DNA from 2 places in the Rahnella sp. BCC 1045 genome. Region 2 is predicted to be linked to the other one. Evidence: predicted binding sites of a transcription regulator. Region 2 holds the regulator's gene; the other holds the start of a gene.

Region 1 (4,226 bases), on a different contig from region 2:
AGGAATACCTATCGGCATCCGGTTTGCAGGCGGAAAGCTCGCCTGATTTTCCGTTTCTGGGCGGCGCGCTCGGGTTGTTTGGCTATGATTTAGGACGGCGTATTGAGGCACTGCCCGACACGGCAGAACAGGACATCGCCCTGCCGGATATGGCGGTGGGTATTTATGACTGGGCACTGATCGCCGATCACCATCTGCAACGTGTGACGCTGATTTGCCACCATGACGTTTCCGTCCGCCTGCACTGGCTGGCTCAACAGAAGGCCACCGCCGCGCAACCTTTCCGGCTGAAAGCGCCGTGGCAGTCCAACATGAGCCGCGGGGCATACGGTGAAAAATTCCGCCAGATTCAGGAATACATTCACAGTGGTGATTGCTATCAGATTAACCTCGCGCAGCGATTTTCGACACACTATTCCGGCGACGAGTGGCAGGCATTTTTGCAGCTGAATAGTGCAAATCGAGCCCCCTTCTCGGCGTTTCTGCGTTTACCTGAAAATACGGTGATCAGTCTGTCGCCTGAACGCTTCATCTGGCTGAAAGACCATCAGATCCAGACGCGCCCGATTAAAGGGACGTTGCCGCGCAGCGAGGATCCCGCAGAAGATGTGCGTCAGGCTGAGCGTCTGGCGGCATCGGAAAAAGATCGTGCGGAAAATCTGATGATCGTCGATTTATTGCGAAATGACATTGGCCGCGTTGCCACGCCGGGCAGCGTGCGCGTTCCCGAATTATTCAAAGTCGAGCCTTTCCCTGCGGTTCATCATCTTGTAAGTACCATCACCGCAGAACTGCCGGAAGCGTGCCACGCCAGTGCGTTGCTGCGCGCCTGTTTTCCTGGCGGCTCAATTACCGGTGCACCTAAAGTCCGCGCAATGGAAATCATCGAAGAGCTTGAGCCACAGCGACGCAACGGTTACTGCGGCAGCATTGCATACATCAGTTGCTGCGGCACGATGGACAGTAATATCACCATCCGCACGCTGCTGACGGCGAAAGGGAAAATTTACTGCTGGGCAGGCGGCGGGATTGTGGCCGACAGCCAGGAACAGGCAGAATATCAGGAAACGTTCGATAAAATTGCCCGCATACTGCCTCAGTTAGGAGACGTTCAGCCGTGACTTTGCTGGAACAACACGCACCCGTGCAGACTTTTTCCCCCGCGGTGGAAGATTTCATCCTGCGCTTTCAGTTGCAGCAACCGCGTATGCCTGCCCCCGCATTGCGCGGAACCCGTCACGCCGCCGTCTTAATTCCGATTATCTGCCGGAAAGAGCCGACAATCTTACTGACGCGCCGTTCCGATCAGCTGCGCAAACACCCCGGTCAGGTCGCCTTTCCCGGCGGTGCGGCCGATGCAACGGATACCTCAATTATTGCCACCGCATTGCGGGAAGCTCAGGAAGAAGTCGCCATTGAGCCGGAACAGGTACACGTTTTAGGCACGCTTTCACCGCAGGACAGCAGCAGCGGTTTTCAGGTGACGCCGGTTGTCGGGCTGTTGCCGGTCGATGTGACGTTCCATCCGGCTGAGGATGAAGTCGCCGAGCTGTTTGAAATGCCCTTGCAGGAAGCGTTTGATCTTGCCCGCTATCACACTCTGGATATTCATCGCAGAGGCATCCATCACCGGGTGTATTTATCCTGGTATCAGCAGCAATTTGTCTGGGGACTCACGGCGGCGATCATCCGCCAGCTCGCCCGGCAGGTTGAAGCTTGAGCCCGCTGATTACATTCCGATCACACTTTTGCATCAAATAAGTTTATTTCATGCGAAAAATGAAACTTTTGCCCCTCAGGCCTTTTAAACTATAGATTGAGCCACAAGTTGAGTTGTGGCTGTCAGGGATCCCGTTCCCTGCCGTAATTCATTACAGGAGTATTCGACGTGATTAGCGTTTTCGACATGTTCAAGGTCGGGATTGGCCCTTCCAGTTCCCATACTTTGGGCCCGATGAAAGCCGGGAAACAGTTCGCTGATGACCTGCTCGAAAAGGGCATGATGCCTGCCGTTACGCGTGTCGCCGTGGACGTTTTTGGTTCCCTGTCTCTCACAGGCAAGGGCCACCACACAGATATCGCCATTATTTTAGGTCTGGCGGGTAACCAGCCAGATACCGTCGACATCGACGGCATTCCCCATTTTATTCGCGACGTTGAGCAGCGTCAGCGCCTGCCGCTGGGTGAAACTCAGCATGAAGTCGATTTCCCCCGTGACACCGGCATGGTGTTTCGCGGTGAGAATTTACCGCGCCATGAAAATGCGATGCAAATTCATGCCTTTGCGGGCGACAAAATGATTTACAGCAAAACCTACTACTCCGTCGGTGGGGGTTTTATTGTCGATGACGAGCATTTCGGTCAGCCGGTACTTGATGAAGTGACGGTCCCTTACAGCTTCAATTCCGCGAGTGAAATGCTGGCCAAATGCAAGGAAACCGGCCTTTCGTTGTCAGGTTTGATGATGAAAAATGAGCTCGCCCAGCACAGCAAACAGGACATCGAACAGTATTTCGAGAAAATCTGGCACACCATGCAGGCCTGTATCGACCGTGGTCTGAATACGGAAGGCGTTCTGCCTGGCCCGCTTCGCGTTCCGCGTCGAGCGTCTGCCTTGCGCAGAATGCTGGTGTCCAACGATAAACTGTCTAATGACCCGATGAACGTGATCGACTGGGTGAACATGTTTGCCCTGGCCGTGAACGAAGAAAATGCGGCCGGCGGGCGTGTGGTGACGGCGCCGACGAACGGCGCCTGCGGGATTGTTCCGGCGGTGCTGGCGTATTATGACCAGTTTATTCAGTCAGTCAGCCCGGATATTTACCTGCGTTATTTCCTGACCTCCGGCGCGATTGGCATTCTTTACAAGATGAATGCGTCGATTTCGGGTGCGGAAGTCGGCTGTCAGGGCGAAGTCGGGGTGGCCTGTTCTATGGCCGCGGCGGGCCTGACAGAACTGCTGGGCGGCAGCCCGGAGCAGGTGTGCGTGGCAGCGGAAATTGGCATGGAACACAATCTGGGCTTAACCTGCGACCCGGTTGCCGGGCAGGTTCAGGTTCCGTGCATCGAACGTAACGCGATTGCTTCCGTAAAAGCCATCAACGCCGCACGCATGGCCTTGCGCCGGACCAGTGAGCCACGCGTTTCGCTGGATAAAGTGATCGAGACCATGTACGAAACGGGCAAAGATATGAACTCGAAGTACCGCGAAACGTCCCGCGGCGGTTTAGCCATTAAGGTTCAGTGCGACTAATCATTTGCAGGATTTTTCGTCTCCAGGCGGCTGGCGGGTTGCATCATTTTTGGCCCGCTTGCCGCAGGAAATACCACTCCGGTGGGAGCCGGTAGCAATAAAACCTTCGCTAACAACAACCTGTTGTATTATCAATACATAATGGTAGTGACACTTGCATTATACCCTGCAGGTACGGCATGCTGATTTCCGCCTGATTTTCCCGTTCAGAGAACCTCTTTATACACTGAAGATACATGCAAAAATGTACAGAAAAACATACGTGACAACGTCACCGATACGGATTTTCTTTGATTTTTGCCGGGAAAAATAGGGAGTTTTCCATAACTCAGGGAGAGCGTCCGGCGATTTACAGCTACTATCAATAATAACAACACGGCTGTTACGCATCGGTAAACCTTTAATAATAATAATTTTGAGCCTGCATTTAACACGGGATAAAAGGATTAGAACGATGCTGTTCTCCCAGACCGGTCTTGCGAAGTATCGTTACTATCGCATTGCGCTTGCCTGCGCAATGGGGATATGTACATTGCTTCTGACTCTTGGCATTCGCATTTACGAACAAGCTCAGGTCATCGCAGAAGATCAACAACGCGTGGCTATCCACACCGTTGAAAAATTGGAGAAATTACTTGAACCTGCGTCACCCGCAGGAAGAGCGATTCCTATCGACCAGACGCTAAGCTGCAACGCGCTGCAACCGGTCATGCAACAAACTGTCGCCCGTATGCAAACGCTGCGATCCATCAGCCTGGTCAGTAATGGCACCATCATCTGTTCGAGCCTGATCGGGGCTTTAGATCTTAATTTCAACAAAACACTGCCTAATCTGGCTCAGGGTAAAACTCAGCTAGATCTGCGTGCGTCAAAATGGAGCAAGGTGGATGCGCCCACGCTGGTTCTCTGGCAACCGACCACGCCGGATAATCTCAACGGCGAGCTGTTTGTTTATAACATCGGTGTCCTCTCG
Region 2 (4,226 bases):
CGGCAGCCGCGAAAACCAGCAAGAAAACCAAAGTCGCGCCGGTTTCAGAACCTAAAACTCAGGAAAAAAATTCGAAGAAGAAAGTCAAAAGCACCGAACTGGTTAAGCGAAAGACGTCTTCTGAAAAAACAGTAAAAACGACGCGGGCCGAGAGTAAAAAAGAAAAAACACTCAAGACAACCCGGGCCGAGGCGAAAGCAGGGAAGGAAACGAAAAACCGCTCTCTCGCTAAAAACAGCAGTGAAAAGGCCAGTAAAAAAGAAGCGTATGGCCGCCACCGCAAAGGCAAAAAGTTACGTGAAGAAGACAGTAAACCGATAACGCTCAGCGCAACACACAAGAAACGTTATCAGCACGCACAACAAACCGCGATGACCAAGCTGATGCACCAGGTCGGCAAACCTTACCGCTGGGGCGGAACGTCACCGAATACAGGTTTCGATTGCAGCGGACTGGTTTACTACGCATACAAAGATTTGATCCGTATTAAAATGCCCCGCACAGCGAATGAAATGTACCACTTGCGCGATGCGGCCCCGGTCAAACGGGGTGAATTAGAATCCGGCGATCTGGTTTTCTTCCGGATTAATAACCGCGGCGCCGCAGACCATGTCGGTGTTTACGTAGGAAACGGGAAGTTTATCCAGTCACCGCGCACCGGCGAAGACATTAAGATCACCTCACTGGGTGACGATTACTGGCAAGATCATTATGTAGGCGCACGACGGGTAATGACCCCTAAGACGATCCGATAATAAACAATTCGTTAAGTCTGAAGTTTCGCTAATCAGCCATTGAATAGCATTTAACGAAGAGTTTCTGCAGGGAAGAGTATCGGCGGAATGGGTGACTGCGTAAAATTGAAAAGGGCGATTCCTGTTATAGGTAATCGCCCTTTTTATTGCGGCTTTCGCGCAAATCAGTTCATCACTGCGGTGAAACTGAAAGCAATAATCACGAGCAAAGCGCAGACCGTAGTGATCAAAGAAAATTTCAGGTTGCTGTCCATTAAACCCCCTTACGGATCAAATTGTGGCGTTCGTATAGCCACACTGAATGTGTGCCAACGCATTTTCTCATAATTCGCATTGAAAATCTTGTGCTGAATGACACCAGGTTCATGACAATTTTACTTCCACTTTCCTGCATTATAAGTGAAAATTGTCGGTTACCACGCCTGTGTGCCGGTCGATTTCACCCGAGAGCATTTCACGCCTCACTCTGAAGAATCCACCCAACGATTTCACTGCCCTTTTCGAAGTCAGCAGTTAAATCCACGCAAGCAAACGATTAACATAATGCTAACGTGCTGAAACACGTGAGCACAGGAGTCATTTTTTACATGGCAACGATTAAAGATGTCGCAAAGCGCGCTGGCGTTTCCACCACAACCGTGTCGCACGTCATCAATAAAACCCGTTTCGTCGCCGAAGAAACCCGAGCCGCGGTTCTCCTTGCAATCAAAGAGTTGCACTATTCTCCCAGCGCTGTGGCACGTAGCCTGAAGGTCAATAACACCAAAACAATCGGTCTGCTGGCAACGTCCAGTGAAGCGCCCTACTTCGCCGAAGTGATTGAGGCCGTGGAGAACAGCTGTTTCTCAAAAGGCTATACGCTGATTTTGTGTAACTCACACAATAATCTGGAGAAGCAACAGGCCTACCTGCAAATGCTGGCGCAAAAACGCGTCGACGGTTTACTTGTGATGTGCGCGGAGTATCCGGACGAATTGCTGAATATGCTTGAAGAATACCGCTCTATCCCGATGGTTGTGATGGACTGGGGCGAAGCGCGTAAGAATTTCACCGACAGCATTATCGATAACGCGTTTGAAGGCGGCTATATGGCCGGACGTTATCTGATTGAACGCGGTCATCGCGATATCGGCGTGATCCCTGGGCAACTGGCGCGAAACACCGGCGGCGGCCGTTTCCAGGGCTTTGTGAAAGCACTGACGGAAGCCAATATTCCTCTTCGTGAAGAATGGGTCGTTCAGGGCGACTTTGAGCCGGAATCGGGCTATCAGGCCATGCACAAAATTCTGATGCAGAAAAACCGCCCGACGGCTGTATTCTGTGGCGGTGACGTGATGGCGATGGGGGCAATCTGTGCCGCCGATGAACTGGGCCTGCGCGTACCGCAGGATATTTCCGTGATTGGCTATGATAACGTGCGTAACGCGCGCTATTTCTCACCGGCACTGACGACAGTTCATCAGCCAAAAGAACGTCTGGGCGAAATGGCCTTTACCATGCTGCTGGACAGAATTATCAGCAAACGCGAAGAGTCGCAGACCATTGAAGTGCATCCCAAACTGGTTGAGCGCCGTTCCGTGGCCGACGGCCCGTACCGCGATTACCGCCGTTAACTTTCAATAAACGCCTGTGCCACAGGCGTTTTTTTGTCAGTCGCGCAACCATTCCCGGTTCATCGTTTCCGTGTCTCCCATGTATTCCAGCAGCCACGCCAGCGAAGGCGACGGATTGCTCTGATCCCACGTCAGGCAGCACGGGCTGTCCGGAAAGGTATTTTCCAGCGACAGTACCTGTAATTTTTGCTGTTCAATCAAGGGTGTCACGCGGTGAACCGGCATCATGCCAACACATAAACCTTCGTTCAGACATTCCAATGCACACGTCCAGTCGGGAACCACCAGCCGCCGCTGGTTATCCAGCGTCCAGGTATCGCGTTTCGGCAATGTACGCGATGTATCTTCCAGGCAAAGCGCCGGATAAGGCCGTAACTGATCGTCACTCAGTATTCCCTGCGTCTGGGCCAGCGGATGTTGCGCGCTGACCACACAATGCCAGTCCATAAAACCCATATCGCGGAAATTGAACCGTCCACCGACGGGGATCGCCCGCGTCGCGCCGATGGCGACATCCGCCCGCCCGTCGACCAGCGCGTCCCAGACACCGTTAAAGACTTCCGAATGAATGATGAGTTCGGTATCAGGGAAATGGCGATAGAAATCCAGCACCAGCCGCCGTGTCCGCGCAGGTTTAACGATACGGTCAACGGCAACCCGTAATTCTCCGCGCCAGCCATTGGCGACCTGCTGACACTGGCGGCGGGTCGCTATCATTTTTTTTGTCAGAACCCGCGCTTCGTCGACAAAAACTTTACCGGCAGGAGTCAGAATAACGTCGCGATGTCTGCGTTCAAACAACGGAACGGCCAGCCATTGTTCAAGCTGGCGAACGGTGTAGCTGATGGCAGAAGGAACCCGGTGCAAGTCCTGCGCGGCAGCGCTAAAACTGCCTGTTCGGGCGACGGCATCGACCACTTCAAGAGCATATTCTGACCACATCGTTTAGCCTTCAATATTTTTGATAGCAGATTGCAAATATTAGCGTTTCACAAGCCTGTTATCAAAGCGTTAAACTCCGCATCCGATACGATTTCCGCGTCAAATCATCTGCAATAAATAAATTAAAGAGACAATAATGAAACCCTCACTTGGATTTATGCTCTATCTTGCCGGGCTGAGCATGCTTGGCTTTTTAGCGACCGATATGTACCTTCCGGCCTTCAGCGCGATGCAAAGCAGCCTGATGACCAGCCCGGGCATGATCAGCGCCAGCCTGAGTATTTTCCTTGGCGGCTTTGCCATCGGTCAGCTGTTGTGGGGGCCATTGTCCGACAAGATTGGCCGCAAGCCGGTATTGCTGATTGGCTTAGCGCTCTTTGTCGTCGGTTGTCTGGGCGTGCTATGGGTTGAGAATGTCCGCGCCCTGCTGGCGCTGCGTTTCCTGCAAGCTGTCGGCGTCTGTGCCGCCGCCGTCACCTGGCAGGCGCTGGTGGTAGATCGCTTTTCTGCCGATGTTGCTAAAAAAACCTTTGCCAGCATCATGCCACTGGTTGCGCTTTCCCCTGCTCTGGCACCTTTGCTGGGCGCCTGGGTTCTCAACCATTTTGACTGGGAAGCGATTTTCGTTCTGCTGACCGCCGTAGCCGTTATCTTGCTTATCACCACGTCCACACTGCGCGAAAATGCGCCAGAGGTTCATGCTCCTGCTGATAAAACCGGTTTCGCGAAACTTCTCGCTTCCCGGTTTTACAGCGGTAACGTGATGATTTATGCCGCCTGCTCTGCCGGCTTTTTCGCGTGGCTGACCGGTTCCCCGTTTATTCTCAGCGACATGGGGTATTCGCCGGGTGTGATTGGCCTGAGCTATGTTCCACAGACCATTGCTTTCCTTCTGGGCGGTTTTGGGTGTCGTGTG

What was found. Region 2 encodes PurR, which represses purine synthesis genes. Its sites were predicted from a motif close to CANGCAAACGTTTGCNTG; they were not measured.
Region 1: the regulator PurR is predicted to act here: its motif matches at 1,844-1,861, upstream of J1782_RS05145 (L-serine ammonia-lyase).

What each region holds. Positions count from the first base shown of each region.
Region 1 covers NZ_JAFMOZ010000104.1:14,212-18,437, reverse strand. Annotated here, with positions in the region: gene pabB (aminodeoxychorismate synthase component 1) at 1-1,121, shown strand, start outside; gene J1782_RS05150 (CoA pyrophosphatase) at 1,118-1,720, shown strand; gene J1782_RS05145 (L-serine ammonia-lyase) at 1,889-3,253, shown strand; gene J1782_RS05140 (EAL domain-containing protein) at 3,708-4,226, shown strand, end outside.
Region 2 covers NZ_JAFMOZ010000135.1:89,933-94,158, reverse strand. Annotated here, with positions in the region: gene J1782_RS17835 (C40 family peptidase) at 1-755, shown strand, start outside; gene J1782_RS26565 (YnhF family membrane protein) at 920-1,009, opposite strand; gene purR (HTH-type transcriptional repressor PurR) at 1,343-2,368, shown strand; gene punR (DNA-binding transcriptional activator PunR) at 2,405-3,310, opposite strand; gene punC (purine nucleoside transporter PunC) at 3,447-4,226, shown strand, end outside.